4 regions of the Streptomyces sp. NPDC059679 genome follow, and region 1 is predicted to be linked to each of the others. Evidence: riboswitches for the same ligand, from Rfam matches in the RefSeq annotation. Region 1 holds a riboswitch; each other region holds the start of a gene.
What was found. A riboswitch is a leader RNA that binds a small molecule or an ion and turns the genes downstream of it on or off. The one in region 1 is predicted to bind cobalamin.

Region 1 (7,007 bases):
GCGCAGCGACACCCGCAGCCCGTCCTCCTCGTCGATGCCGAGCCCGTGCGCGTACGGCAGCACGCCCATGGCCGGGCGGCCCGTCAGGCCGCGCAGCATCTGAAGGCCCGGCTCCAGCAGGGTCACATCGCCGCGGAACTTGTTCACCAGATAGCCCGCGACCAGTCGCTGGTCGGCCTCGGAGAGCAGCGCGGTCGTGCCGAAGAACGACGCGAAGACGCCGCCGCGGTCGATGTCCCCGACCACGACGACCGGCAGCCGGGCGGCCCGCGCGAGCCCCAGGTTGACGATGTCGGTGCGGCGCAGATTGATCTCGGCGGGGCTGCCCGCGCCCTCGCAGATCACCGCGTCGTGCGTACGCCGCAGCTCGGCCAGGCACTCGGTGACGGTCCCCAGCAGCGACTCCTGCCGCCCCGCGTGGTAGCCGCGTGCGCTCAACTCGCCCACTGGTTTGCCCAGCAGCACCACTTGGCTGCTGCGGTCGCTGCCGGGTTTGAGCAGGACGGGGTTCATCAGCGCGCTCGGCTCGACGCGTGCGGCGGCGGCCTGCATGGCCTGGGCGCGGCCGATCTCCGCCCCGTCGCGGGTCACGAAGGAGTTGAGCGACATGTTCTGCGCCTTGAAGGGCGCGACGCTGACGCCCTTACGGCTGAGCCAGCGGCAGATTCCGGCCGTGACGACGCTCTTGCCCGCGTCCGAGGTCGTACCCGCGACGAGCAGCCCGCCGCCCGGCGCGCCCCCGCCCTGTGTCCCGCTCATCCTCAGTCCCTCCCCGCGGCCGTCGGCCGCACCGTCGCCGGACCGCCCGACCGGCCCGCGCCGGGTGCCTCGTATGAGCGTGTCTTGGCGCGCTGCGCGGGCTGGACTGAGGAGCCGCGCAGCGACGAGGGAAGCTCGCGCGTTGGAGCGCGCCGGGACTGAGCGGGAAGGAGGGGCATGGACCGTGCCCAGCGGGCGAGCGCGCCATGTGGGGCCCGCGCGGCGGGTACGGGTGCGGCACCGGGCCGCGCGGCCGTACGGGCCGGCCTCGGCGCCACGCCTGCCGCGAGCCGTGTCCCCGCCGCCAGTCGGGCCGCGACGGACACGCCGAGCGCCAGGGCACCGACGCGCCGCGAAAGCCGTACGGCGCGCTCGATGTCGGCCGCCTCGACCGGCCGCCCGCCGGGGTTGAGCACCGGACGGTGCTCGACGCGGCCGCCGTACGCGAGGGTGCCGCCCAGCCGTACGCCGAGCGCGCCCGCGAACGCGGCCTCCACGGGGCCCGCGTTGGGGCTCGGATGGCGGTGGCCGTCGCGCCGCCAGGCGCGCCATGCGCCGCGCGGATCGGGCCCGGCCAGGGCGGCCAGCGCCGCGGTGAGCCGTGCGCCGGGCCAGCCGGCGAGGTCGTCCAGCCGGGCCGAGGCCCAACCGAACCGCCGATAGCGCGGCGACTTGTGGCCCACCATCGCGTCCAGGGTGTTGACGGCCCGGAAGCCGACCAGGCCCGGCACCCCGCCGACTGCCCCCCACACCAGCGCGCCCACAACGGCGTCCGAGGTGTTCTCGGCGACCGACTCGACGACCGCGCGCGCGATCTGCGACTCGTCCAGCGCCTGCGGATCGCGCCCGCACAGGTGCGGCAGCCGGCGCCGGGCGGCGTCCAGGTCACCGGCCGTCAGCGCGCCGCCGACAGCCCGCGCCTCCCGGCCCAGCGTCGTGCCGCCGAGCACCGCCCAGGTGGCGGCGGCGGTCAGCATGGTCTGCGCGGCGGGGGAGCGGCGCCCCAGGGCGGAGGTTTCCGCGGCGCGGTGCCCCAAGACGCGGTGCCCCAAGACGGGACGTCCCGAGGGTTTCAGGACAGCGCTGCCCAGAGCGGAGCCTCCCGGCGCGGGGCGTCCCAAGGCCCGTACGGCGCGCCCCGACAGCACGGCGCCCGCGGCCGCGCCGCCCGCGCACAGCGCGGTGTAGAGGGCCCCGGATCCGCGGTGGTCGCGCCACAGCAGCCGCTCGACAGCCAGGGCGGCGCGCCCGAACGCGGCCACAGGATGGCCGCGGCGCGGATCGCCCATGGCGAGGTCGCCGAGAAAGCCGAGGGCGGCGCCGCACGCGTACGAGGCGTGATCGGCACGCATCGTCAGTCCGCCGTCTTGCCTCGGTACATGGGGAACGTCAGGAACATCAGGGGTGTCGGAGGCGCCGGGACGTGGCGGAGGTGCCGCGGGCGGGTCGGCGGCATGGCGGTGCCGGGCATGGCGGTATGTCCTCACTCAGGGTCCGCGCCCTGGTTCGACGTGACCGGCGGTGAGAGTCTCCTGGCTCCCGGATCCGCGCTTCTCCCCGTCTTCCAGCCGTCGTGTGGACGGCCGTGACTCGTACGGGCGATGGGAGAGCGCTCCCCGGTGACAGTGGCGGGACCGCGCCGGATTCTCACCGGCTTCCTCTCCTGCCGCCGTTTGGCTCCGGAAGTCCACCATGGGCCGCGAATGGCCGTCAACTCGCGAATGCCCCACCCTGTGTGAGTGTGCCGAGAAGCACATGCCACGGCCGCCGGGCTGGAACGCGCTGGTCGGCACGTTCCAGCCCGGCGGCCGTGAGTGGGGTCGAACGGGGTCAGGCCACGATCAGGTTGATGCCGTACGCCACGGTCGCCGCGCACAGCGCGAAGCAGAGGTACGCGCCGGCGCGCGCGGGGCCGAAGGCGCCGCCGGCCGGGGCCGGGGCGGCGGACGCGGTGGCGGCCGTGTCGGTGCCCGCCTCCGCCTGCCGCGGCTTACGGGAGGTGCCGAGGATGCCGAGGGTGAAGACGCCCACGAAGCCGACGGTCACCACGAGGCTGATGCCGAAGACCTGGCCGAGGGCCGCCCAGTCGATGCTCATCGCGTTACTTCCTTAGCTGGTGCTGCCGGTGGCCGCGGAGGCGCCGGCCGGGGTGGCGGAGGAGGGGGCGGTAGCGGCACGGGCGGGCGGCGGGGCCACGGACTGGAGGGCCGCCGTGACGACGCCCACCGGCTCGGCCGGCAGCGCCGCGGCCTCGTCGATGTCATTGACGTTGGTGTGGTCGACGGGCTTGCGGCGCGAGGCCGCCCAGATCCCGGCGCAGGCGGCGACCGCGAGCACGGCGACCGCCGTGACGCCCCAGTCGCCCTGGTCCGCCAGCAGCGCGGCGCCGCCCGCGACGAGGCCCGCGGCGGGCAGGGTGAGTACCCAGGCGAGGACCATGCGGCCCGCGGTGGACCACCGCACCACAGCGCCCTTGCGGCCGACCCCCGCGCCCATCACGGAGCCGGAGCAGACCTGGGTGGTGGAGAGCGCGAAGCCGATGTGCGACGAGGCGAGGATGACGGTCGCGGCGCCGGTCTGGGCGGCGAAGCCCTGCGGCGGCTGGATGTCGGTGATGCCCTTGCCCATGGTGCGGATGATGCGCCAGCCGCCCAGGTACGTACCGAGGGCGATGGCCAGGCCCGCGGAGACGATGACCCACATCGGCGGGTCGGAGTCGGGCGCGATCACACCGCCGGTGATCAGCGCGAGGGTGATGACCCCCATGGTCTTCTGGGCGTCGTTGGTGCCGTGGGCGAGGGAGACCAGCGCGGCCGAGGCGATCTGCCCGGCGCGGTAGCCCTTCGAGGTGTCCTGGGGGTCGCGGCCGCGGGCCAGCCGGTAGGTGAGCCGGGTCGCGACCAGGGCGGCGACACCGGCCACGATCGGCGCGGCGACGGCCGGGATCAGGACCTTCATGACGATCTTGTCGCTGTTGACCCCGTCCATGCCAACGGAGACCAGGGTGGCGCCGATGAGGCCGCCGAAGAGGGCGTGCGAGGAGCTGGAGGGCAGCCCGGCCAGCCAGGTCAGCAGGTTCCACAGGATCGCGCCGACCAGACCCGCGAAGATCACTTCGGGGCGGACTCCGGCGTCCTCGTCGATGATTCCCCCGGAGATCGTCTTGGCGACCTCCACGGAGAGGAACGCGCCGACGAGATTGAGGACCGCGGACATCGCCACCGCGATCCGGGGACCGAGAGCCCCCGTGGAGATGGTGGTCGCCATGGCATTGGCCGTGTCGTGGAAGCCGTTCGTGAAGTCGAACACCAAGGCCGTAACGATCACGATCCCAATGAGAAGCGTGATGTGTTCCATCGAACTCCTTCGTGGGGGAATGCGATCCCCGAACTTGGCGACACGGAGCGCCGCCGCGTGACTACGGTACGTAGTGCCATGTGGCCACCGTGAGGCCACCGGGATGGCCGCACGAGAAGCCCCTCCTGTGGGAGGGGGAGGATTCGCGCACCCTTGGGCAATCGGTGCGACAACCAAAGGGTGCAGCCACGACCGTAAGGACATGGGGTGAACGGAAGGTGAACTGGGGTGGGCTCGGGGGTGACGCACCTGCGGGAAGGCGGCACCGATGATCCACTCGCCCCCGCAGTGATGCGTACACGACGGCTCGCCTGCCATGATCGGCGCCCGGAGGTGAGGGATCGTGACGAAGCCGGATGCCGCACGACCGAACGGACTTGGGGAGCGACCGGACCTGAGGGAAGGCTGGGAGCGGGTGGTGGAGACGGCCCGCAGGACGGTCGCCGACGGCCTGGTCGTCGGCACCTCGGGCAACGTCTCGGCCAGGGTCGGCGACATCGTCCTGGTGACCCCGAGCGGCGTCCCGTACGACCGGCTCGGCCCGGGTGACACGGTCGGCGTCGACCTGGACGGGCGCCAGGTGATCGGCGAGCTGGCCCCCACCAGCGAACTGCCGATGCACCTCGCGATCTACCGCGACACCGACGCCGCGGCCGTCGTCCACACCCACGCCGTACACGCCACGGCCGTCTCCACCCTGGTCGACGAGGTCCCCGCGATCCACTACATGACCTGCGCCCTCGGCGGCCCGGTGCGCGTCGCGGGCTACGCCCTGTACGGCACCGACGAGTTGGCCCACAACATGCTCGACGCGCTGCGCGACCGCACCGGCTGTCTGCTGCGCAACCACGGCACCGTCGTCCACGGCACCACGCTCGACCAGGCGTACGACCGGACGGCCCAGCTGGAGTGGATGTGCCGGGTCTGGCTCACCGCGGCCGCCGTCCCCGGGTACACCCCGGCCCTGCTGCCACCCGAAGAGCTGCGCCGCGCCGCGGACAAGCTCAGCGGCTACGGCCAGCCCCGCTGAGCCGGGCGGATCGCGGGTCGATCACCCGGCCGGTCAGCGCCCGCTGGCCCGCGGCGGCTTCCCCGCCCACACTGGGAGAGATGCAGCTGCGGACGAAGGCGGTTGTGGCCGCCACCACGATGCTCAGTGTCGGCGCCGGCGCGGTGGCGGCCGGGCGGTACGCCAGCGGCGCCGCCCTGAAGCCCGGCCCCGGCCGGCCGTTCCCGCACGACCCGCGGCTCACCGTGCACGCCGCCGAGGCCGACCGGATCACCCTCACCCGCAGTCTCGCCTCGCTGCGCCCCGGCACGTACGGCCTCGCCGGCTCGGGCTGCCACGCCGTCGTCGGGCCCGTGGTCGAGGACGTCCCGCACCCCCCGGACTCCGTGGTCCGCCGCCTGGAACGGGTGACGTACGGCACCCTGGCCCCAGGCACCCGCGTCCGCTTCACCCCGCAGGTGCACACCGGCAATCCACGGGACACGCTCGGGATCGACCACGCCGACGTCGACGTACCCGGTGAACTGGGCCGGCTGCCCGCCTGGTTCATACCCGGCGACCGCCCCGCCTGGATGATCACCGTGCACGGCCTCGGCACCACCCGTGAGCACCCCATGGTGCTGATGCCGTTCCTGCACAAGCGGCGGTTCCCGCTGCTCGACATCGCCTACCGCGGCGATGCGGGCGCCCCACGCCCCGAGGACGGCATCGGACACCTCGGCGAGACCGAGTGGCGCGATCTCGACGCAGCCATCCGCTACGCGGTGCACTACGGCGCGGAGAGCGTCATCCTGTACGGCTGGTCCATCGGCGCCACCATGGCCCTGCGCGCCGCCGCGGGCTCCGCGCTGCGGGACCGGATCAGCGGGCTCGTCCTGGACTCTCCGGTGCTGGACTGGCAGGCCACCCTGCGGGCGCTCGCCTCGGCCCGGCGCATCCCCTCCGCGCTGCTGCCGCTGGCGATACGGGCCGCCGAGGGGCGGGCGGGCCTGCACGGAGACCGACTGATGGAGCAGGCCGCGATGGCCGAGCTGGACGGGCCGAAGGTGCCGACGCTGATCATCCACGGTCCGGACGACACCATCGCCCCCTGGGGCGCCTCGCGTGAACTCGCCGAGCGCCACTCGGAACTGGTCACCCTTCACCCGGTGCGCAACGCCCCGCACGCCGCGATGTGGAACGCCGACCCCGAAGGGTACGAAGACATGCTGGGCCGCTTTCTGATGCCGTTGATGTGACCCTCACCACCGGCGCACAGAGGGGATCCGGAAGCGCCGTCGGCGACCTTTGTGACCAGCGCGGGCAACCGCCGTACGGGTGCCGATTGGGCTTTCGGGCCGTCACGGGCGAGACTGCTCCCGTGACGTCCCGTACTCCGCGCGACTCCCGGCTCCGACTCGTCCGCCAGCGGCCGATGGCCACAGCCCGCCGGGTTGTGCCGAACCGCGGCTCCCGACCGACGCCCCGCCCGCCCGAGGGCACTCCGCCGCCCTCGGAGCTCGCCCGGCAGGCCAGGTCGGGACTTGCCGGGGCCGTACAGATCGCCCGCTGGGCCGCGAGCCGGCACGCCGTCCCGGGCGTGCTCCCCGCCGAGGCCGTCGCCGAGGCCGCCACCGCCCTGGGAGTGCCCCCCGAACGGATCCGGGCGGACTGGGACCGGGCCCGCCTGGTCGGCCTGATCGAGCTGCACGGCGGCATCGCCCGCCCGGGCTGGCGGCTGCGCGCCTGGGACCGCGACGACAGCGCGGTGCTGCGCGGCTGGGTCGCGCTGCTCGACGCCTGGTCCCTGGACCGCCCGGCGCCGGTCACGGCCGAGCCCACGGCCGTCGCCGAGGTCGTGGAGGCGCTGCCGCAGCTGCTGTCCCTGCTTCAGCTGTCGGCC
Region 2 (7,007 bases), on a different contig from region 1:
AGCACGGGCGCGCCGGCGCGCAGCGCGGCGCGGGCGCGGGCGACCACCTGGGGGGTGTACGCGAGGTCCTGGACGAGGTCGACCATGCCGCAGGCGTGGATCATCCGCACCGCGACCTGGCTGACGTCGGCGGGCAGACCGCCCAGATCGGCCTCGGCGCGGATGGTGGCAAAGGAGGCGCGGTATATGGCCGCGCCGTCCTTCTCGTAGTCGAACACTGTGCCCTCGATCATGTCGTTCCACGGGCCGCCGCCACGGCGCCGGCCACTTGCTCTGCTGTTACGTCCACGCCCCGCGCGGACCCTGTGGCATCTCGTACGGCGACCTGGTAGCCGTCGCCCGTCGCCAGCACGTCGACCCACCGGACCGGCCCGCCGGGGTGGCCGCAGCGCCGCTCGCAGCCGGAGAAGTACACGGGCAGCCGGCTTCGCGCCGGGCCCGGTCGGCCGTCGCCGGACGCCTCGCCCGCCACCGCGCGCGCCGCCTCGGCACGCACATCGGCCAGGGACTTGGCGCAGCCGGGCCGTCCCGTGCACGCGCCGACCCCGAACCAGGGGGAGTGCGGCGCGGTCACCAGCCCGGCGTCGGCGAGCTCCCGCAGCGCGGCCTCGGCGTCGCCGGCGGAGAAGCCGGGCAGCACCACGCCGCGCCAGGGTGTCACACGCAACTCGCCCGAGCCGCCCCGGGCGGCGAGCTCGGCGAGCAGCCGCCACCGCGCGGCGGTGAGCCGCCCCAGCGGGACGGCGACCGACACCGCGCACCGCCCGTCCGGCCCGGCGACGAGCCCGACGAGTGGTGTGCTCGGCGCGGTGGTTGGGGAGTGAGGGGCGAGGGATGCGAGCTGGATTCCTGCTTCGGCGAGTCGCCCCACCAATTGGTCGGCCGTCACGGCGTGTCGCGCCGGCAGCTCGCTCACACGCCACGCGCGTGTGCCACTCGCGCGCACCGCGTCGAGAAACGCCACCGCGGCCAGCGCCGCCGCGCGCGGCACGTCCGAGGCGCGCACCTGGAGTTCGGCGCCCACGGGGTCGCCACCGGGCGCGGGCTTCGGCTTCGTGTCCCCGGGGCCGCCCGCGGGCGTGGGGGGACCCGGCGGCCGGGCCCGGCCCGGCGTGTCGTCGGCCACCAGCCGCCCGTCCTGACGCGCCGCGACGCCCGGCGCGTCAGCGTCCTCCGGCGCGTCAGCGTGGTCCGGCGCGTCGTGGTGGTCTGTGGAGTCGGGGGACTCTGTGGCGTTCGGCGCGGTGGATTTCGGGCGTGCGGGTCCATGTCCCCCGGCGGAGCCGAGCCGCAGCACCGCCTCGCCGTCCGGCGCTGCGATCAATGTCACATCCGCGCCCAGCGCCGCCACATCGCCCCGCCCGTCGTCGAGCGCGAACAGGAACCGGCCCGACAGCCCGGCCAGTTCGGCCAATCCGGAGCCTGCGGGCGCGTTGCCGCACAGCAGGGCGTCCAGCTCCCGCGCCCACGCCGAGACATCCGCGTACCCCGCCCCGTCCAGCCCGGACAGCGGGGACGCCACGATGTTGCGCACCCGGTCGTGGCGGTCCGACGGCAGCAGCCCTGCCGTCCGCAGCCGGGCCGCGAGTCCGGCCCCGCACCCCGCGTCGAGGCCGCGCAGCTGCAGATTGCCCCGGGAGGTGAGGTCCAGTCTGCCGTCGCCCAACTCCTCGGCCGCGAGCGCCAGCACGAGCGCCTGGCGTGCCGTCAGGAGCCCGGCGGGCAGCCGCACCCGGGCCAGCGCGCCGTCGTCCGCCGAGTGCAGGCGCAGCGCGCCGGGGCAGGCGTCGTCGCGACCGCGCGCGGGGGTTTCGTCCCCTGGTGGGGCGGTTGTCGGGGGGAGGGGCATGGCGGCGAGCATACCGACGATTGTGTTCGGCTCTCCGCCCCGCGGCAGGTCAGAAGCGCCTACTATGCTCACGGCGGGTCGGTCCCGGCCCGCCACCACAAAAGACGGCAAAAAGGGTAGGAAGCCGGTGGAAATCCGGCGCGGTCCCGCCACTGTGAGCGCGGCAGCCGGTATTGCGACGGCCGCGCGAGCCAGGAACTCCCGCCGTCTTCAACCCGCCCGGGGCGCGGACCCCGAGGAAGGCCTGCCGTCGCATGATCCTGCTGCTGTCGACGTCCGACACCGACCTGCTCAGTGCCCGCGCGGCACAGACCCCGGTGCCCTATCGGCTCGCCAACCCGGCCCGGCTCCCCCTGGACGAGCTGCCCGCGCTCCTCGAGGGCGTCGAACTCGTCGTCGTACGGCTGCTCGGCGGGGTGCGCGCCTGGCAGGAAGGGCTCGACGCGCTGCTCGCCGGGGACCGCCCGGTCGTGGTCCTGACCGGCGAACAGGCCCCGGACGCCCAGCTCATGGAGGCATCCACGGTCCCGGTCGGGATCGCCGCCGAGGCACACGCCTATCTCGCGCACGGCGGGCCCGGCAACCTCGGCCAGCTGGCCCGCTTCCTGTCCGACACCGTCCTGCTGACCGGCCACGGCTTCGAGCCGCCCGCGCCCGCGCCCTCGTGGGGCGCACTTGAGCGCACCGCGCGCGAGGACGTCACCGGCCCGCGGATCGCCGTGCTCTACTACCGCGCTCACCACATGAGCGGCAACACCGCCTTCGTCGAGGCGCTGTGCCAGGCCGTCGAGGACACCGGGGGCCGCGCGCTGCCGCTGTACGTCGCCTCGTTGCGCGCACCCGAGCCCGAGCTGCTGGAAGCCCTCGCCGAGGCCGATGCGGTGGTGACCACCGTGCTCGCCGCGGGCGGCACCCGGCCCGCCGAGGCATCGGCCGGCGGCGACGACGAGGCGTGGGACGCGGGCGCGCTGGCCGCGCTGGACGTCCCGGTGCTCCAGGCGCTGTGTCTGACCGGCCCGCGCGCCGCGTGGGAGGCGAACGACGAGGGTCTTTCGCCTCTGGACGCGGCGACCCAGGTCGCCGTCCCGGAGTTCGACGGGCGGCTGATCACCGTGCCGTTCTCCTTCAAGGAGACCGACGAGGACGGCCTGCCCGTCTATGTCGCCGATCCCGAGCGCGCCGCGCGTGTCGCGGGAATCGCCGTACGACACGCCCGGCTGCGCCACATACCGGCGGCCGACAAGCGCCTCGCGCTCGTGCTGTCCGCCTACCCCACCAAGCACTCCCGCATCGGCAACGCCGTCGGCCTGGACACGCCCGCCAGCGCCGTCGCCCTGCTGCGCCGGTTGCGCGCGGACGGCTTCGACCTCGGCCCGGTGGAAGGCCCCGAGGCGCTGCCCGGTCTCGCCTCCGGCGACGGCGACGAGCTGATCCGCGCGCTCATCGAGGCGGGCGGCCACGACCAGGACTGGCTCACCGAGGAGCAGCTGGCCCGCAACCCGGTCCGGATCCCCGCCGCCGACTACCGCCGCTGGTACAAGCGGCTGCCGCAGGAGCTGCGCGAGGCGGTGGAGGGGCACTGGGGGCCGCCGCCGGGCGAGATGTTCGTCGACACCAGCCGCGACCCCGAGGGCGAGATCGTGCTGGCCGCGCTGCGCCGGGGCAATCTTCTGGTCGTCATCCAGCCACCGCGCGGCTTCGGCGAGAACCCGATCGCCATCTACCACGACCCCGACCTGCCGCCCTCCCATCACTACCTGGCCGCCTACCGCTGGATCGCCACCCCCCAGGCCGACGGCGGCTTCGGCGCCGACGCCATGGTGCACCTGGGCAAGCACGGCAATCTGGAGTGGCTGCCCGGCAAGAACGCGGGCCTGTCCGCCGCCTGTGGCCCCGACGCCGCGCTCGGCGACCTGCCGCTGATCTACCCGTTCCTGGTCAACGACCCGGGTGAGGGCACACAGGCCAAGCGCCGCGCCCACGCCACCCTCGTCGACCACCTCGTGCCGCCCATGGCCCGCGCCGACTCCTACGGCGACATCGCGCGCCTGGAGCAGCTGCTGGACGAGTACGCCGCCATCTCGGCGATGGACCCGGCCAAACTCCCCGCCATCCGCGCCCAGATCTGGACCCTCATCCAGGCCGCCAGGCTCGACCACGACCTCGGCCTGGAGGACCGGCCGGACGACGACGGCTTCGACGACTTCCTGCTGCACGTGGACGGCTGGCTGTGCGAGGTCAAGGACGCCCAGATCCGTGACGGCCTGCATGTTCTCGGCAACGCCCCCTCCGGCCCCGAGCGGGTCAACCTCGTCCTGGCCATTCTGCGCGCCCGGCAGATCTGGGGCGGGACCACGGCGCTCCCCGGGCTGCGTGAGGCACTCGGCCTCGACGAGTCGGCCGCCACCCGCACCGGCGCGGACGAGGCGGAGGACCGCGCCCGCGCCCTCGTCCAGGCGATGGAGGACGCCGACTGGGCCCCGGAGGCCGTCGAGAAGGCGTGCCTGGGGCTGCCCGAGGAGCAGCACGGCGCGGTGACCGCGATCCTCGACTTCGCCGCGCGCGAGGTCGTGCCGCGGCTGGCCGCCACCACCGACGAGATCGACCACGCCGTGCACGCCCTGGGCGGCGGCTTCGTGCCCGCGGGCCCCTCCGGTTCACCGCTGCGCGGCCTGGTCAACGTCCTGCCGACCGGCCGTAACTTCTACTCCGTCGACCCCAAGGCCGTGCCCAGCCGGCTGGCCTGGGAGACCGGCCAGGCGCTCGCCGACTCGCTGCTGGAGCGCTACCGCCGCGACAACGACGGCGCCTGGCCGCGCTCCGTCGGCCTGTCGCTGTGGGGCACCAGCGCGATGCGCACCTCGGGCGACGACGTGGCCGAAGCACTCGCACTGCTCGGCGTCCGTCCGGTGTGGGACGACGCCTCGCGGCGCGTCACAGGACTCGAGCCCGTCCCCTTCGACCAGTTGGGCCGCCCCAGGGTCGATGTCACCCTGCGCATCAGCGGCTTCTTCCGCGACGCTTTCCCGCATGTCGTGGCGCTGCTCGACGACGCCGTACGCCTCGCCGCCTCCCTCGACGAGCCCGAGGCCGACAACTACATCCGCGCCCACGCCCAGGCCGACCTCGCCGAGCACGGCGACGAACGCCGCGCCACCACTCGTATCTTCGGCTCCCGTCCCGGCACCTACGGCGCGGGTCTGCTCCAGCTCATCGACAGCCGTGACTGGCGCACCGACGCCGACCTGGCCGAGGTCTACACGGTCTGGGGTGGCTACGCGTACGGACGCGGCCTGGAAGGCCGCCCGGCCCGCGCGGAGATGGAGAGCGCCTACCGCCGGATCGCGGTCGCGGCCAAGAACACCGACACCCGCGAACACGACATCGCCGACTCGGACGACTACTTCCAGTACCACGGCGGCATGGTCGCCACCGTGCGCGCCCTCAAGGGCACCGCCCCGGCCGCGTACATCGGCGACTCCACCCGCCCCGAGACGGTCCGCACCCGCACCCTGCACGAGGAGACCTCCCGGGTCTTCCGCGCGCGCGTGGTCAACCCGCGCTGGATCGAGGCGATGCGCCGCCACGGCTACAAGGGCGCCTTCGAACTCGCCGCGACCGTCGACTACCTCTTCGGCTACGACGCCACCACGGGCGTGGTCGCCGACTGGATGTACGACAAGCTGGCCCAGAGCTATCTCCTCGACCCCGAGAACCGCTCCTTCCTCCAAGAGGCCAACCCCTGGGCGCTGCACGGCATGGCCGAGCGGCTGCTGGAGGCGGAGAGCCGCGGCCTGTGGGAGCACCCGGACCCCGAGGTCCTGGCGGCGGTGCGGGAGCTGTACCTGGAGACCGAAGGAGGCCTGGAGGGCGCGGCGGGCGGGGAGGACGAGGCCGAATGACCGACTCGGGGAGTGGGGCGGCGCCGCTCGAGTCGGTGGGCTGGGTCTGCGTACGCGACGGGCAGCTGCTGGCGGTGCGCACCCGCGGGCGCGACGCGTTCTACCTGCCTGGAGGCAAGCTCGACCCGGGGGAGGACGGGCCGCAGGCTCTGGCCCGGGAGCTCGCCGAGGAGCTCGGCCTGACCGCCGTGCCCGCGGCCCTGGCCGCACGTGAGCCCTTCGTCATCGAGGACGAGGCACACGGCCAGGGCGGCCGACGGCTGCGGATGACCTGCTATACGGGCGCGGCGCAGGGCGAGCCGGCCCCGGGCCGGGAAATCGCCGAGCTGGCCTGGCTCACGGCGGACGGGGTCGGCCGCTGCGCCCCCGCGCTGCGCCAGGTGCTGCACCGGCTGGTCGCCGAGGGCCGCGTCCGCGGCGCGTGATGCGGCCCGCCCGGGCCGGGCGGGTCCGGCGCCGGTAAACATCCGGCGCCGGATATCAGGAGCGCTTGAGGGGCGCCGGGGAAGCGGCGGGCCGGGAGGCCGAGCGGACCCGCTCGGGCCAGGGCGGACAGTTCACCAGCTCGGCCCACTCCCGGTCGTAGCGCCCCGGCACGGCCCGGCCCGCGGAGGCCCAGCGCTCGACCAGGGCGGCGTAGATGGGCACACAGGTGCTCTGATGGAGCGATTCGCCGCCCGCGGTGCTCCGGTCCAGCGCTCTGCTCGGCTGCGAGAGAGAACGGCGTCGCATCGTCGTCGTCATGTCAGGCCAACGCGCCGCGCCCGGCGCGGTCACCGGCTCCCCGCGGAGCTCACCCGGACCGGGGCGGTCTCGCACATATCACCGACCGTGTCCGACAATGAAAAGCGTTGCCAATTCAGAAAGGCATTCCGCGTCGTCGCCGGTATCGCCGCCCGCGCCACGTGATTGCGGCACTTGATAACCGTGTCCATTGCAGCCTTTGGATTATTTTCCGATGTGCTGTTCAATTGCGCTGTTCCGATGGTTGATTCGAGGAGGCGCGGGTGGGCACCCATACGCACGGACCCGGGGAGGGCCACGCCGGGCACAGCCATGGCGTGGCGGAGAACGCCGACCGTCGCTGGCTGCTGGCAGCGCTCTCGCTGATCAGCGGCTTCATCGTGATCGAGGGCGTCATCGGGGTGGTCGCGCGCTCGCTGGCGCTGATCTCCGACGCCGCCCATATGCTCACCGACGCCGCGTCCATCGTTCTCGCGCTGTTCGCGATCCGGCTCGCGGCCCGCCCCTCGCGC
Region 3 (7,007 bases), on a different contig from region 1:
GGGTGCGCGGCGGCCAGGCCGCGCAGGGCGGCCGCGGCACGGGCCGCCGCGGTGGCGGGCGGCTCCGAGCCGGGGAAGGCGCCCGCTTCCGCGTCCGTCCGGAAGGCCCGTACGGCCGCCGGGTCCTCCGCCTCCATCTCGGCGATGGTGCGGCCCTCGCCCCAGCCGAAGTCGATCTCACGCAGATCCTCGACGACCTCGGGGACGAGCCCGAGCGCATCAGCAGCCGGGCGCGCGGTCAGCCGGGCCCGGCTCAGCGGGGAGCAGGCGACCGCGTGTACGTCGCGTCCGCTCACCCAATGGGCGAGCGCTTCCGCTTGCCGGAATCCTCGTTCCGTCAGGGCCACGTCGGAGATCCCCGCGTACCGGTTCTCCGCGTGCCACACCGTCTCGCCGTGGCGAACGAGCAGTAGACGAGCCGTCACAGGACGTTTCCTCTCCTCAGCCTGTATGACGCGCGGACCATTGCTTTGTCACGTCAACGATGTTAAATCTAGCGTCGCCTCTGTGATGGAACGCCGAAGAAAGGCCACCCATGCGCGTCCTCGCCGCCGGAGACCACTTCGTACGCCCCGACCTCATCATCGCCGCGCTCCGCGACGAGCCGGGTCTTGCGGACGTCGACGTCGCCGAGCTGACGCTGCCGTGGCCACACGAGCCGTTCGGCCCCGTGGGCGGCCGGGAGAGCCGGGTGATCGAGGCCAGCGGCACCGAGGAGCAGCTGATCGAGGCGCTGGCGGGGGCCGAGGTCTGCGTGACGCAGATGGCGCCGTTCACCGCCGGGGTCTTCGCCGCCCGCCCCGAGCTGCGCATGGTCGCGGTCTCCCGCGGCGGCCCGGTCAACGTCGACCTGCCCGCCGCCACCCGCGCGGGCGTCGCCGTCAGCTTCGCACCCGGCCGTAACGCCACCGCCGCCGCCGAGTTCGCGATCGGCATGATGCTCGCCGCGATGCGCCGCATCCCGACCGCCGACGCCGAGCTGCGCGCGGGCCGCTGGCGCGGGGACTTCTACGCGTACGAGGAGGGCGGCATCGAGCTGGACGGCGCGACCGTCGGCCTGGTCGGCTACGGGGCCATCGGCCGGATCGTCGCCCGGGTGCTGCGCGCGTTCGGCGCCCGGGTGCTGATCGCCGACCCGTACACCGACCCCGAGACCGCCCGCGCGGACGGCGTCGAACCGGTCGAGCTGGACGAACTCCTCGCCCGCAGCTCCGTGGTGAGCCTGCACGCCCGGCTCACCCCCGAGACCAAGGGGCTCATCGACGCCGACCGGATCGCCCGGATGCGGCCCGGCGCGGTCCTGGTGAACACCGCGCGCGGCGGCCTGCTGGACTACGCGCCGCTGCCCGAGGCGCTGCGCACCGGCCGCCTCGGGGCCCTCGCCCTCGACGTGTACGACCTCGAACCGCCGCCCGCCGACTGGCCGCTGCACTCCGCGCCCAATGTCGTCACCACCCCGCACCTCGCCGGCGCCACCCGGCAGACCGCCCACCGCGCCGCCGCCATCACCGCCGCCGAGGTCGGCCGCTACGCGCGCGGCGAAAAGCTCGCCCACCCCGCGAACTAGCGCCATCATCAGCCCAGCGCCACAGCCGATGCCCCAAGGAGGGCCGTACGCATGAGCATCGTCCTCGGAGTCGACGTCGGCACCTCCGTCACCAAGGCCGTCGCCTTCGGCCGCGACGGCCGGTCCCTGGCCGCCGCGAGCCGCCCCAGCCGGCTCGACCGCCTGCCCGGCGGGCGGGTCGAGCAGGACCTGGAGGACGTGCTGCGCACGGTCGCCGAGGTGGTCCGCGAGGTGACCGCCGCCCTGGCCGCGGGCGGCCTGGCGGCCCCGGTCGCGCTCGCGCTCACCGGGCAGGGCGACGGGCTGTGGCTGCGCGACGCGGCGGGCCGGGCGGTGCGCCCGCCGATCTCGTGGATGGACGGCCGGGCGAACGACACCGTGACCCGCTGGGGCGAGGACGGCACCATCCGCGAGCTCTACCGGCTCACCGGCTCCGGGGTGTTCCCCGGCTGCCATGCGCCGCTGCTGCGCTGGCTGGCCGACCACGAGCCGGAGGCACTGGCGCGCGCGGAGGTCGCGGGCTACTGCGTGGACGCGGTGGCGCAGCGGCTCACCGGCGTCATCGGCGTGGACGCCTCGGACGCGTCGATGCCCTTCCTGGACGTGACCACGCGCGAGTATGTCCCCAAAGCCCTGGAAGCGTGTGGAATCGCCGAATACGCCCGGCTGTTGCCGCCGCCCGCCGCGCCCGGCACCGTACGGCGGCTGGACGAGGCGGGCGCGAAGCTGCTCGGGCTGCCGGCCGGACTGCCCGTCACGGCGGGCCCGTACGACCTTCCGGCCTGCGCGATCGGCAGCGGGGTCGAGGAGGTGGGCGACGGCCTGCTGATCGTCGGCACCACGCTGGCCAGCCAAGTCCTCACCGACAGCGCGCGGATCGACCCGGCCGCGGACCCGGCGGGCATGTGGCTGTGCGTACCCGACCGGGACCGCTGGCTGCGCGGTATGCCCGCCATGGTGGGCACGGCGGCCCTGGAGTGGGTCCTGGAGTTCGCCGGGGCCACCACCGCCGACCTGGACGCGCTGCTCGCCGCGAGCCCGCCAGGGGCGCGCGGGGTGACCGCGCTGCCCTTCCTGTCCGACGCGGGCGAGCGCGCCCCGTTCGTGGAGCCCGCCGCGCGCGGCCGGTTGGACGGGCTGACCCTCGCGACGACACGCGCGGACGCCGTACGGGCCGTCTGCGAGGCCGTGGCGTACGCGGCCCGGCACTGCCTGGAGGCCGCGGGGCTGACGGCGAGCCTGGCGGCGTGCGGGGGCGGCACCCGATCCGCCGCCTGGACCCAGCTGTTCGCGGACGTTCTCGGGCGGCCGGTGCGCATCCCCGACGAGCCCGAGGTGGGGGCGCGCGGCGCGGTCGCGGTCGCCTGGCGGGCGCTCGGTGACCCGGTGGACGCGTCACAATGGCGAGCCGATTCGCGTACTGTCGTACCGGACGCGGACCGCGCCGAGGCATACGAGCGCGGCTACGCGGACTACCGGGCCAGGTTGGCCCGTACCCTCACGGAGTGGCGGGCAACGACGCCCGCTTAGAGTTCGACCCGGAGTTCGACCCGGCGCCGCGCCGGCCCCGATGACGAGCCCTTGCCGGGCCGTGCCGGGCCCTGTCAGGCTCGCGCCCGGCCGTCCGCGCCGGACCCTCGCCAGGACCGCCCCAGGGCCCGTATCGGGCCCGCACAAGGGCCGCCTCGGGCCCGCGTCCGGCTCGTGCCAAGTGCGCGTCAAGACTGCGCCAAGTCCGGCACTGAATAGCACATTCGTACGAAACACTCCACCTCGCGACACAACATGTGGGGGCGCGTGCGCTCGCCACCACAAGATGTATGCTCATGCTCGCTGTCGCCGCAGGGGAATCCGGTGGGAATCCGGAACTGTCCCGCAACGGTGTACGCGTACGCTTTTGCGTACCCGCAAGTCCGAGGACCTGCCGACAGCCGTCTCATACGTCCGGGCCTCGCGGGTTGGGCCGGTGGACGCTGCGCGGTATGCCGTCCGCTGTTTCGGCATGCCCGTACGCGCCCATCGCTGACCGCCCCGCAAGGCCCCTAGCCGAGCGAGGGAGAGCACTTCAGTGACCATCGCGCCAGCCGATCCGGTTTCAGAGGCAGCGGCTATTCAGGGAGCGGACGACGCGCCCGGGACCGCCCTGCTGCGGACCCTGACGGAGCTCACCGCCGACCTGCCCGCCACCGACCCCGGCAAGGTCGCGGCCGCCGCCCTGCGCGGCCGCCATCCCGGTTCGGACGAGGCGGAGTTGCGCACTCTCGCGACCGAAGCGGCGGCCGGGCTGATCGCCGAGGAGCCGGAGTACTCGAAGCTCGCCGCGCGGCTGCTGACTCTCGCCATCGCCGAGGAGGCGGCCGGGCAGGGCGCGGTCTCCTTCTCCGCCTCGGTGGCCGTGGGGCACCGCGAGGGCCTGATCGCGGACGGCACGGCCGAGTTCGTGACCGCCCACGCCGCCCGCCTGGACGCCCTGGTCGACCGCGCGCTGGCCGACGGCGCCGACGACCGCTTCGGCTACTTCGGGCTGCGCACGCTGCACAGCCGCTATCTGCTGCGCCACCCGATCACCCGCCAGGTGATCGAGACCCCGCAGCACTTCCTGCTGCGGGTGGCCTGCGGGCTGGCCGAGGACCACTCGGAGCGGGCGCTCGACGACGTCGCCGAGCTCTACCGGCTCACCAGCACGCTGTCCTACCTGCCCAGCTCCCCCACCCTGTTCAACTCCGGCACCCGGCACCCGCAGATGTCGTCCTGCTATCTGCTGGACTCGCCGCTGGACGAGCTGGACTCGATCTACAACCGCTACCACCAGGTCGCGCGGCTCTCCAAGCACGCGGGCGGCATCGGCCTGTCGTACTCGCGCATCCGCGCCCGCGGTTCGCTGATCCGCGGCACCAACGGGCACTCCAACGGCATCGTGCCGTTCCTGCGCACGCTCGACGCCTCCGTCGCCGCCGTCAACCAGGGCGGTCGGCGCAAGGGCGCGGCCTGTGTCTACCTGGAGACCTGGCACGCGGACATCGAGGAGTTCCTGGAGCTGCGGGACAACACGGGCGAAGAGGCCCGCCGCACCCACAACCTCAACATCGCGCACTGGATCCCGGACGAGTTCATGCGCCGGGTCGAGGCCGACGCCGACTGGTCGCTGTTCTCGCCGGTCGACGCGCCCGCGCTGGTCGACCTGTGGGGCGAGGAGTTCGACGCCGCGTACCGGAAGGCCGAGGCGGAGGGTCTTGCCGTCAAGACCGTTCCGGCGCGCCAGCTGTACGCCCGGATGATGCGCACCCTCGCGCAGACCGGCAACGGCTGGATGACCTTCAAGGACGCCGCCAACCGCACCGCCAACCAGACCGCCGAGTCCGGCCGGGTCGTGCACTCCTCCAACCTGTGCACCGAGATCCTGGAGGTCACGGACGACGGCGAGACGGCCGTCTGCAACCTGGGGTCGGTCAACCTGGCCGCGCACCTGGGCAAAGACGGCGGCGCCGGGGAAGAAGTAATGGACTGGGAGCGGCTGGACGCGACCGTCCGTACCGCCGTCACCTTCCTCGACCGTGTGGTGGACATCAACTTCTACCCCACCCAGGAAGCCGGGGCGTCCAACTCCCGCTGGCGGCCGGTGGGTCTGGGCCTGATGGGCCTCCAGGACGTCTTCTTCCGGCTGCGGCTGCCCTTCGACTCGCCCGAGGCGCAGCGGCTGTCCACCCAGATCTCCGAGCGCATCATGCTCGCGGCGTACGAGGCGTCCTGCGCGCTCGCCGAGCGCCACGGCCCGCACCCGGCCTGGTCCGCCACCCGCACCGCGCGCGGTGTGCTGCACCCGGACCACTACACGGACGCGGTGGCGACCTGGCCCGAGCGGTGGGCGGCGCTGCGCGAGCGGATGGCCAAGTCCGGCATGCGGAACTCGCTCCTGCTGGCCATCGCCCCGACCGCGACGATCGCCTCGATCGCGGGCGTGTACGAGTGCATCGAGCCGCAGGTCTCCAACCTCTTCAAGCGCGAAACGCTCAGCGGTGAGTTCCTTCAGGTCAACTCCTACCTGGTGAACGACCTGAAGAAGCTCGGCGTCTGGGACGCCCAGAGCCGCGAGGCGCTGCGCGAGTCCAACGGCTCGGTCCAGGACTTCTCCTGGGTGCCCGCGGACGTACGGCAGCTGTACCGGACCGCGTGGGAGGTCCCGCAGCGCGCCCTGATCGACATGGCCGCCGCCCGCACCCCGTACCTCGACCAGAGCCAGTCGCTGAACCTCTTCATGGCCTCGCCGACCATCGGCAAGCTCAGCTCGATGTACGCGTACGCCTGGAAGCGCGGCATCAAGACCACGTACTACCTGCGCTCGCGCCCGGCGACCCGGATCGCCCAGTCCGCGCGCGCCGCCGCTCCCGCCACCATCCCCGTACAGCAGGCGCCCGCCGATCCCGAGGTCATCGCCTGCTCCCTGGAAAACCCCGAGTCCTGCGAGGCCTGCCAGTGACCACCGCCCCCGACCGCGTCAAGAACCTCCTGGACCCCGGGTTCGAGCTGACCCTGCGGCCGATGCGGTACCCGGACTTCTACGACCGCTACCGCGACGCGATCAAGAACACCTGGACCGTGGAGGAGGTCGACCTCCACTCGGACGTCGCCGACCTCGCCAAGCTCTCCCCCGGCGAGCAGCACCTGATCGGCCGCCTGGTCGCCTTCTTCGCGACCGGCGACTCGATCGTCGCGAACAACCTGGTGCTCACCCTCTACAAGCACATCAACTCGCCCGAGGCGCGGCTGTATCTGTCCCGGCAGCTCTTCGAGGAGGCCGTGCACGTCCAGTTCTATCTGACGCTGCTGGACACCTACCTCCCCGACCCGGACGACCGGGCCGCCGCGTTCGCCGCGGTGGAGAACATCCCGTCCATCCGGGAGAAGGCGGAATTCTGCTTCCGCTGGATCGACTCGGTCGACAAGATCGACCGGCTGGAGACCAAGGAGGAGCGCCGCCGCTTCCTCCTCAACCTGATCTGCTTCGCGGCGTGCATCGAGGGCCTGTTCTTCTACGGCGCCTTCGCGTACGTCTACTGGTTCCGCTCCCGCGGCCTGCTGCACGGCCTGGCGACGGGCACCAACTGGGTGTTCCGCGACGAGACCATGCATATGAACTTCGCGTTCCAGGTGGTCGACACGGTCCGCGAGGAGGAGCCCGAGCTCTTCGACGACGAACTCCAGCAGCAGGTCACCGACATGCTGCGGGAGGCCGTCGAGGCCGAGCTGCAGTTCGCCCGCGACCTGTGCGGCGACGGGCTGCCGGGGATGAACACCGAGTCGATGCGCCAGTACCTGGAGTGCGTCGCCGACCAGCGGCTCGCCCGCCTGGGCTTCGCCCCGGTCTACGGCTCGGAGAACCCGTTCTCCTTCATGGAGCTGCAGAACGTCCAGGAGCTGACCAACTTCTTCGAGCGCCGCG
Region 4 (7,007 bases), on a different contig from region 1:
CCCCGTACGCCGACCGGATACGCAATGAACTCGGCGTCCCCGTCATCGCGGTCGGGGCCATCTCCTCCTGGGACGATGTGAACTCGCTGCTGCTGGCGGGCCGCGTCGACCTGTGCGCACTCGGCCGCCCCCACCTGTACGACCCGCACTGGACCTTGCACGCCGCCGCCGAACAGGGCTACATGGGCCCCGGCGCGCCTTGGCCGCTCCCGTACCGCGCGGGCAGCCGCAGACCCCCGACGGGCCGCGCCGATGGACGATGATGAGCGGCATGACCATACGCAGAAGGGCCGAGCTGTTCGTCCCCGAGGAGCAGGACCGCAGGCTCGACGCCCGGACGACCGGTGACGAACGGGGCGTGCTGGTCGACTTCCTGGCCAAGCAGCGGGCGACCCTGGAGCTGAAGTGCGCGGGAGTCGAGGGGGATTTGGCCCGGCGTTCGGTGGAGCCCTCCACGCTCTCGCTGCTCGGCCTGGTCCGGCATCTCGCCGATGTGGAGCGCCGCTGGTTCCGGCGGGTCATGGCCGGGCAGGACGTGCCGCTGCTCTTCTCCACCGAGGACAACCCCGACCAGGACTTCGACGGCGCGGTGCCCGGTCCGGCGGTCGTCGCCGAGGCGTGGCGGGCCTGGCGCGCGGAGGTGGCCTTCGCCGAGCGCTTCGTCGCCGAGGCTCCCGACCTGGACATCACGCGCGACGACGGGTGGCTCGGGGCGGTTTCGCTGCGCTGGGTCCTCATCCACATGATCGAGGAGTACGCCCGGCACAACGGCCACGCCGACCTGCTGCGGGAGCGGATCGACGGCGCGATCGGCGTATGAGGTCAGGTGCTCGGCGTCAGGCTTCAGGCGCGCGTGGCCGTCAGCACCTCCCGTACGTACCCGGCACCCGCGTCGTACAGCCGGTGGTGCAGCGCCGTGAACACCTCCGCCGCCCGGACGCCGGGCCAGTCCCGCGGCAGCAGCGCGGGTGGCAGGCCGGGGTCGGCGTAGGGGAGGAAGCGCCAGGAGTCCAGGGCGAGGACGTAGTCGCGGTAGGCGTCGCCTCGTGCAGGGGTGGCCGGTACGGCGCGTCCCGCCCAGCGCTCCAGCACCGGTTCCTGGGCGTACAGGAAGCCGCGGTGCAGCTTCGCCAGCTGCTCCAGATCCCACCAGCGGCGCACCGCCTGCTCCGTCGGCTCGAAGTCCGCGTGGGCGCCGCGGAAGAGGTCGACGTACGGGGAGAGTTCCAGGCGGGCCAGGGTGTGGCGGGTCTCGTCGTAGAGGTGTTCGGGGGCGATCCACACCCCGGGCGCGGCGGTGCCGAAGCCGAGCCGGGCCAGCCGCGAGCGCAGCAGATGGCGCTTGTGGCGCTCCTGTTCGGGGACCGAGAAGACGGCGAGCAGCCAGCCGTCTGTGTTCTCCTCCGCCCCCGGGTGGCCGTAGATGCGGCGGTCGCCGTCGTCGAGCAGTTGGCGCGCGTCCTCGGAGAGTGCGTATCCGGCGGCCCCGGCGTCCGTGCGGTCGGCGACCAGCAGCCCGCGCCGTTTGAGGCGGGAGACGGCGGACCGTACGGAGGGCGCGTCCACCCCCACCGCCCCCAGCAGCCGGATCAGCGCGGCGATGGGGACGGGTCCGGCGGGGCGGCCGGCGCCGCCGCGGCCGTAGGCGCCGTAGAAGGTGACGATCAAGGAGCGGGGGGTGGGCTGGCCGGTCACGCGCTTACTCTAGGGCGCCGTTCGTGCCCCACTTACCGTGCTGTGCCGTCCCGACCCGCAGCAGATAGCGCTGGAGCTTGCCGGTGGCGGTGCGGGGCAGGGCGTCCAGGAAGACGAACTCGCGCGGGCACTTGTACGGGGCCAGCTCCGCGGTGATGAACTCCCGCAGCGCTGTCATGGTTTCCTCGGTATGCGCGACGCCCGGCCGCAGCACCACATGCGCGACCACCACCGTGCCCCGCCGCTCGTCCGGCCGCCCGGTCACCGCGGCTTCCACGACATCCGGGTGGCGCAGCAGCGCCTCCTCGACCTCGGGCCCCGCGATGTTGTACCCGGCCGAGATGATCATGTCGTCGGCGCGCGCCACATACCGGAAGTAGCCGTCCGGGTCGCGGATGAAGGTGTCTCCGGTGAGGTTCCAGCCGTCCTGTACGTACTCGCGCTGCCGCTCGTCCGCCAGATAGCGGCAGCCCGTGGGCCCGCGCACCGCGAGCAGCCCGGGGCGGCCGTCCGGAACGGGCTGCGGCCCGGCGTCCGCGTCTGTGCTTCCGAAGTCCACCACCCGCGCCTCGAACCCCGGCACCGGGACCCCGGTCGTGCCCGGCCGGATCGCGTCGTCGGCGGCGGAGATGAAGATGTGCAGCAGTTCGGTCGCCCCGATGCCGTTGATGATCCGCAGCCCGGTCGCCCGTTGCCATGCGTGCCAGGTGCCGGCGGGCAGGTGCTCGCCGGCCGAGACGCAGCGGCGCAGCGAGGAGATGTCGTACGCGCCGCCGTCCGGCGCCGCGCCGTCCAGCCGCCCCAGCATCGCCCGGTAGGCGGTCGGCGCGGTGAACAGCACGGAGATCCGGTGGCGTGCGATATCGGCCAGCAGCCGTTCCGGGCCGCCCCAGTCGGACAGCAGCGCGGAGGCGCCCGCGCGCAGCGGGAAGACGACCAGGCCGCCGAGGCCGAAGGTGAAGCCGAGCGGAGGGCTGCCCGCGAACACGTCCTCGGGGCGCGGCCGCAGCACCTGCGCCGAGAAGGTGTCGGCGATGGCCAGCACATCGCGGTGGAAGTGCATACAGCCCTTGGGCCGCCCGGTCGTCCCCGAGGTGAAGGCGATCAGCGCCACGTCGTCGGCGGAGGTCGCCACCGCCTCGTACGACGCGGGCGCGGTGGCCGTGAGCCGCAGCAGGTCCTCGGGGCCGTCCCCGCCGTAGTACGTCGTCCGCAGCCCCGGCACCCCGGCCTTCACCAGATCGTCCGCGCACCGTACGTCGCACAGAGCGTGCCGTATCCGGGCCAGCTCGCAGATCGTCGCCAACTCCCGGGCCCGGTGGGCGGCCAGCACGGTCACGGCGACCGCCCCCGCCTTCATCACCGCCAGCCAGCAGGCGGCCAGCCAGGGTGAGGTGGCCCCGCGCAGCAGCACCCGGTTGCCGGGGACCACGCCGAGCGGGCCGGTGAGGGTGTGCGCGATCCGGTCGACGTGGGCGCGCAGTTCGCCGTACGTCCACACCTCGCCCGTCGCGGCGCGCACCGCGACCCGGTCGGCGCCGAACCGCTCGACGGTGCGATCCAGCAGCTCGGCGCCGCAGTTGAGGCGGTCGGGGTAGGGCGGTCCTGGCAGGTCGAGGCGGAAGGCGGGCCACTGCTCGGCCGGCGGCAGATGGTCCCGGGCGAAGGTGTCGATGTGCGCCGAAGGCCTGAGCTCCATCGAGGACGCGCCCCCTATGCCTGCCCGGGCAGACGCCCGGTGTTCGCACATGCCGTGCCTGAAGTCGCCCTGTCAGCGTAACGTGATGGTGACGACAGTCAACAGACCGCGATAAACACTCCAGTGGGAGGGTGACCGGTGCCGTCGTTCGCACTTGATCCGAAGCAGCGGCGCTGGTGCGCCGGGGTGCGGTCCCTCGCCCGCGACCTGCTGCGCCCGCTCGCCGAGAGCGGCCCGCCAGGCCGGGTCAACCGGCCGCTGACCGCCGCGCTCGGCGAACTCGGCCTGCTGCGGCGGCTGTTCCCCGACGACGGGCCGGTGCGCGCCCTCGACCTGTGCCTGCTGCGCGAATCGCTCGCCCGGGAGTGCACGGAGGCCGAGACCGCGCTCGCCCTCCAGGGTCTCGGCGGCTATCCGATCGTGCTCTCCGGCAGCCCCGAGCAGTACGCGCGCTGGATGCCCGAGGTCCGGGCGGGCCGCGCGGTCGCCGCCTTCGCGCTCAGCGAGCCGCAGGCCGGTTCCGACGCCGCCGCGCTCGGCCTGCGGGCCGACCCCGACGGGGCCGGTGGCTGGCGGCTGACCGGCGAAAAGTGCTGGATCTCCAACGCCCCGGAGGCCGACTTCACCGTCGTCTTCGCCCGCACCACCCAGGGCGCGGGCTCGCGCGGCGTCACCGCCTTTCTCGTCCCCGCCGACCGGCCGGGGCTCACCGGCGAGCGTCTTGACATGCTCAGCCCGCACCCCATCGGCAGCCTCGCCTTCGACGGCGTCCCCGTCACCCGCGAGGACGTCCTGGGCACACCCGACAAGGGGTTCGGCGTCGCCATGCGCACCCTCAACCTGCTGCGGCCGAGCGTCGGCGCGTTCGCCGTCGGCATGGCCCAGGCCGCGCTCGACGCGTCCGTGGCCCATGCGGGGGAGCGCACCGCCTTCGGCGGGCCGCTGAAGGACCTTCAGGCCGTCTCCCACCAGCTCGCCGAGATGGCCACCCGCACCGAGGCCGCCCGCCTCCTGGTCTACGCGGCCGCCACCGCGTACGACGAGGGCGCGCCGGCCATCGCCAAGAGTTCGGCGATGGCCAAGCTCCTGGCCACCGAGACCGCCCAGTACGTCGTGGACGCCGCCGTACAGATCCACGGCGCGCGGGCGTTGCGCCGCGGGCATCTTCTGGAGCACCTGTACCGCGAGGTGCGCGCGCCCCGGATCTACGAGGGCGCGACCGAGGTCCAGCGCACGATCATCGCGAAGGAGCTGTACCGGTGACCGAGCCCCACCCCTCTCTGGTGCGCACCAACCCGCCCGAGCTCTCCCCGCCCACCGGCTTCAGCCACGCCGTCACGGCCACCGGCGGCCGCCTGGTCTTCCTGGCGGGCCAGACCGCGCTGGACGGCGCGGGCGCGGTCGTCGGTGCCACGCTTCCGGCCCAGTTCCGGCGCGCACTGGCCAACCTGCTCACCGCCCTGACCGCGGTCGGCGGCACCCCCGCGGACCTGGCCCGGCTGACCGTGCACACCACCGATGTCGCGGCCTACCGAGCGTCCGCCCCCGAACTCGGCCGCATCTGGCGGGAGCTGGCGGGCCGCGACTACCCCGCGATGGCGGTCATCGGAGTCGTCCGGCTGTGGGACGAGGCGGCGATGGTCGAGCTGGACGGCATCGCGGTGCTGCCGTAGCGCATCACCCCACATGTTGGGGTATTGGCCATGCCCGCGCGGCGCGGTACCGTCGGTGCGATATCGACGACGGCAGGACGGAAGCCGGTGGGAACCCGGCACGGTCGCGCCACTGTGAACGAGACGTTCCAAACGCTCCAAGGGACGTCTCGTGAGTCAGACCCGTAGCCGTCGTCATGTGCACCACCGAGATGGGACGCGAATTCCCCAAGGAGGCCCTGCCATGGCGCAGCATGTCGCACAGCCGACCGCCACCACCCCCGCTCTCCCCGCCAAGCTGCCGATCGGTGCGATCGTCCCGTGGGCGGTGTTCTTCGGCATCCTGATGCTGGTCCTGCTGTACTTCGTCGGCGCCGAACAGGGCGCCACCTCGGTCGTCTCCGGCGAGGACGTCCACGAGTGGGTGCACGACGCCCGCCACCTGCTCGGTTTCCCCTGCCACTGACGCCAGGGACGCCGACACCCTCATGAATTCCGCAACGGTACGGAACCTGCTCGTCCGTGGCATGCTCGCCGGCCTCGGGGCCGGCGTGCTCGCCCTGATCGTCGCCTACCTCCTCGGGGAACCGAATGTCGACAAGGCGATCGGCTTTGAGGAGTCCCACGCCCCGGGGCACGATCACGAGGTCGAACTCGTCTCCCGCAGCCTGCAGTCCACCGCCGGCCTGGCCACCGGTGTTCTGATCTACGGGGTCGCCTTCGGCGGCATCGCCGCCCTCGCCTACTGCTTCGCCCTGGGCCGCATCGGCCGCTTCACCCCGCGGGCCACCGCGCTGCTGCTGTCCGGCTGCGCCCTGCTCGCGGTCTACGTCGTGCCGTTCCTGAAGTACCCGGCCAACCCGCCCGCCGTCGGCGACCCCGACACCATCTCCAAGCGGACCAATCTGTATCTGCTGATGATGGTGCTCAGCGTGCTCCTCGCGATCGCCGCGACCATCCTCGGCAAGCGGCTCGCCCCGAAACTGGGCACCTGGTACGCCACCGTCGCCGCGGTGGCCGCCTTCGCCCTGGTGATCGGCCTGGCGTTTGCGTTCCTGCCGGCCGTCAACGAGGTGCCCGCCGATTTCCCGGCCACCGTGCTGTGGCGGTTCCGGCTCTCCGCGCTGGCCATCCAGGTCACCCTGTGGGGAGGCTTCGGGCTGGTCTTCGGCGAGTTGGCCGAGCGCCTGCTGAGCCCCGAGCCCGCCACCAGGGCACCGGCATCGCCGGTGGCCACCCCCAGCCGACCGTGATCCGACCGTCGCCCGGACCCCACTGGGGCGGCCGCTCTCCTCAGGGGCGGTCGAGTGGCCGCCCCAGCCCGAGGTTCCAGCGTCCGGCGCGTCCGCTGATCCCGGTCGCGGTCAGCGGCCGCACGTCGGCACGCCAGAAGGCCGCCGCGGGCGCGCCCAGCACATGCACCACCGCGGCCCGCACCACGTCCGGCTCCACCACGGCGAGCGTATGGCCGTCCGTCAGCGACGCCGTGTCCAGCCACCGTCCGATCCGCAGGCACAGGTCCCGTACCGACTCCCCGCCGTGGGGCGCGGCCGCCGGGTCGGCCAGCCACCGGGCCACCGCCTCCGGTTCGGCGGCACCGACCTCGTCGAGGGTGAGGCCCCGCCAGCGGCCCGTATCCAGACCGGCCAGCTCCGCACAGGGCTCGGCCACGCCGAGCCCCAGCGCGGCGGCGGTCTCCCGGCAGCGCAGGCTGGGGGAGGTGACAGCGCGGTCGGCCGAGGGCAGCGCCCCGGCCACGGCGCGGGCCCGCGCCGCGCCGCCGTCCTCGAGAGGGCTCGTGCCGTCGTCGAACCGGGCCTTGCGCAGCGATGGACTCATCGCGGCTGAGATGAAGGTGACGCGGCTGGTCACGCGGTCGCTCCTCCTGCCTGTGCCATGGGCGGTACGGCACATACGTAACCACCGGTGGGCCCGCACCTGCCACACATCCGACCGCAGGC

Region 2: linked by a shared signal. The riboswitch ahead of cobN (cobaltochelatase subunit CobN) and the one ahead of ACFV2X_RS13640 (cobalamin biosynthesis protein) in region 1 are both predicted to bind cobalamin.
Region 3: linked by a shared signal. The riboswitch ahead of ACFV2X_RS35655 (ribonucleoside-diphosphate reductase subunit alpha) and the one ahead of ACFV2X_RS13640 (cobalamin biosynthesis protein) in region 1 are both predicted to bind cobalamin.
Region 4: linked by a shared signal. The riboswitch ahead of ACFV2X_RS18435 (CbtB-domain containing protein) and the one ahead of ACFV2X_RS13640 (cobalamin biosynthesis protein) in region 1 are both predicted to bind cobalamin.

The regions. Positions count from the first base shown of each region.
Region 1 is NZ_JBHWES010000009.1:178,597-185,603, forward strand. Features, by position in the region: gene ACFV2X_RS13635 (cobyric acid synthase) at 1-759, opposite strand, end outside; gene ACFV2X_RS13640 (cobalamin biosynthesis protein) at 762-2,111, opposite strand; cobalamin riboswitch at 2,285-2,421, opposite strand; gene ACFV2X_RS13645 (hypothetical protein) at 2,590-2,856, opposite strand; gene ACFV2X_RS13650 (anion permease) at 2,869-4,116, opposite strand; gene ACFV2X_RS13655 (class II aldolase/adducin family protein) at 4,511-5,146, shown strand; gene ACFV2X_RS13660 (alpha/beta hydrolase) at 5,227-6,363, shown strand; gene ACFV2X_RS13665 (hypothetical protein) at 6,486-7,007, shown strand, end outside.
Region 2 is NZ_JBHWES010000003.1:46,678-53,684, forward strand. Features, by position in the region: gene ACFV2X_RS05145 (precorrin-8X methylmutase) at 1-233, opposite strand, end outside; gene ACFV2X_RS05150 (nitrite reductase) at 230-1,849, opposite strand; cobalamin riboswitch at 1,912-2,073, shown strand; gene cobN (cobaltochelatase subunit CobN) at 2,104-5,751, shown strand; gene ACFV2X_RS05160 (NUDIX domain-containing protein) at 5,748-6,176, shown strand; gene ACFV2X_RS05165 (hypothetical protein) at 6,232-6,483, opposite strand; gene ACFV2X_RS05170 (cation diffusion facilitator family transporter) at 6,759-7,007, shown strand, end outside.
Region 3 is NZ_JBHWES010000045.1:29,369-36,375, reverse strand. Features, by position in the region: gene ACFV2X_RS35670 (histidine phosphatase family protein) at 1-425, opposite strand, end outside; gene ACFV2X_RS35665 (2-hydroxyacid dehydrogenase) at 536-1,567, shown strand; gene ACFV2X_RS35660 (FGGY family carbohydrate kinase) at 1,619-3,097, shown strand; cobalamin riboswitch at 3,381-3,511, shown strand; gene ACFV2X_RS35655 (ribonucleoside-diphosphate reductase subunit alpha) at 3,636-6,044, shown strand; gene ACFV2X_RS35650 (ribonucleotide-diphosphate reductase subunit beta) at 6,041-7,007, shown strand, end outside.
Region 4 is NZ_JBHWES010000015.1:52,141-59,147, forward strand. Features, by position in the region: gene ACFV2X_RS18405 (bifunctional salicylyl-CoA 5-hydroxylase/oxidoreductase) at 1-263, shown strand, start outside; gene ACFV2X_RS18410 (DinB family protein) at 272-820, shown strand; gene ACFV2X_RS18415 (PaaX family transcriptional regulator C-terminal domain-containing protein) at 844-1,695, opposite strand; gene ACFV2X_RS18420 (AMP-binding protein) at 1,700-3,394, opposite strand; gene ACFV2X_RS18425 (acyl-CoA dehydrogenase family protein) at 3,533-4,657, shown strand; gene ACFV2X_RS18430 (RidA family protein) at 4,654-5,067, shown strand; cobalamin riboswitch at 5,104-5,255, shown strand; gene ACFV2X_RS18435 (CbtB-domain containing protein) at 5,291-5,512, shown strand; gene ACFV2X_RS18440 (CbtA family protein) at 5,535-6,299, shown strand; gene ACFV2X_RS18445 (histidine phosphatase family protein) at 6,340-6,918, opposite strand.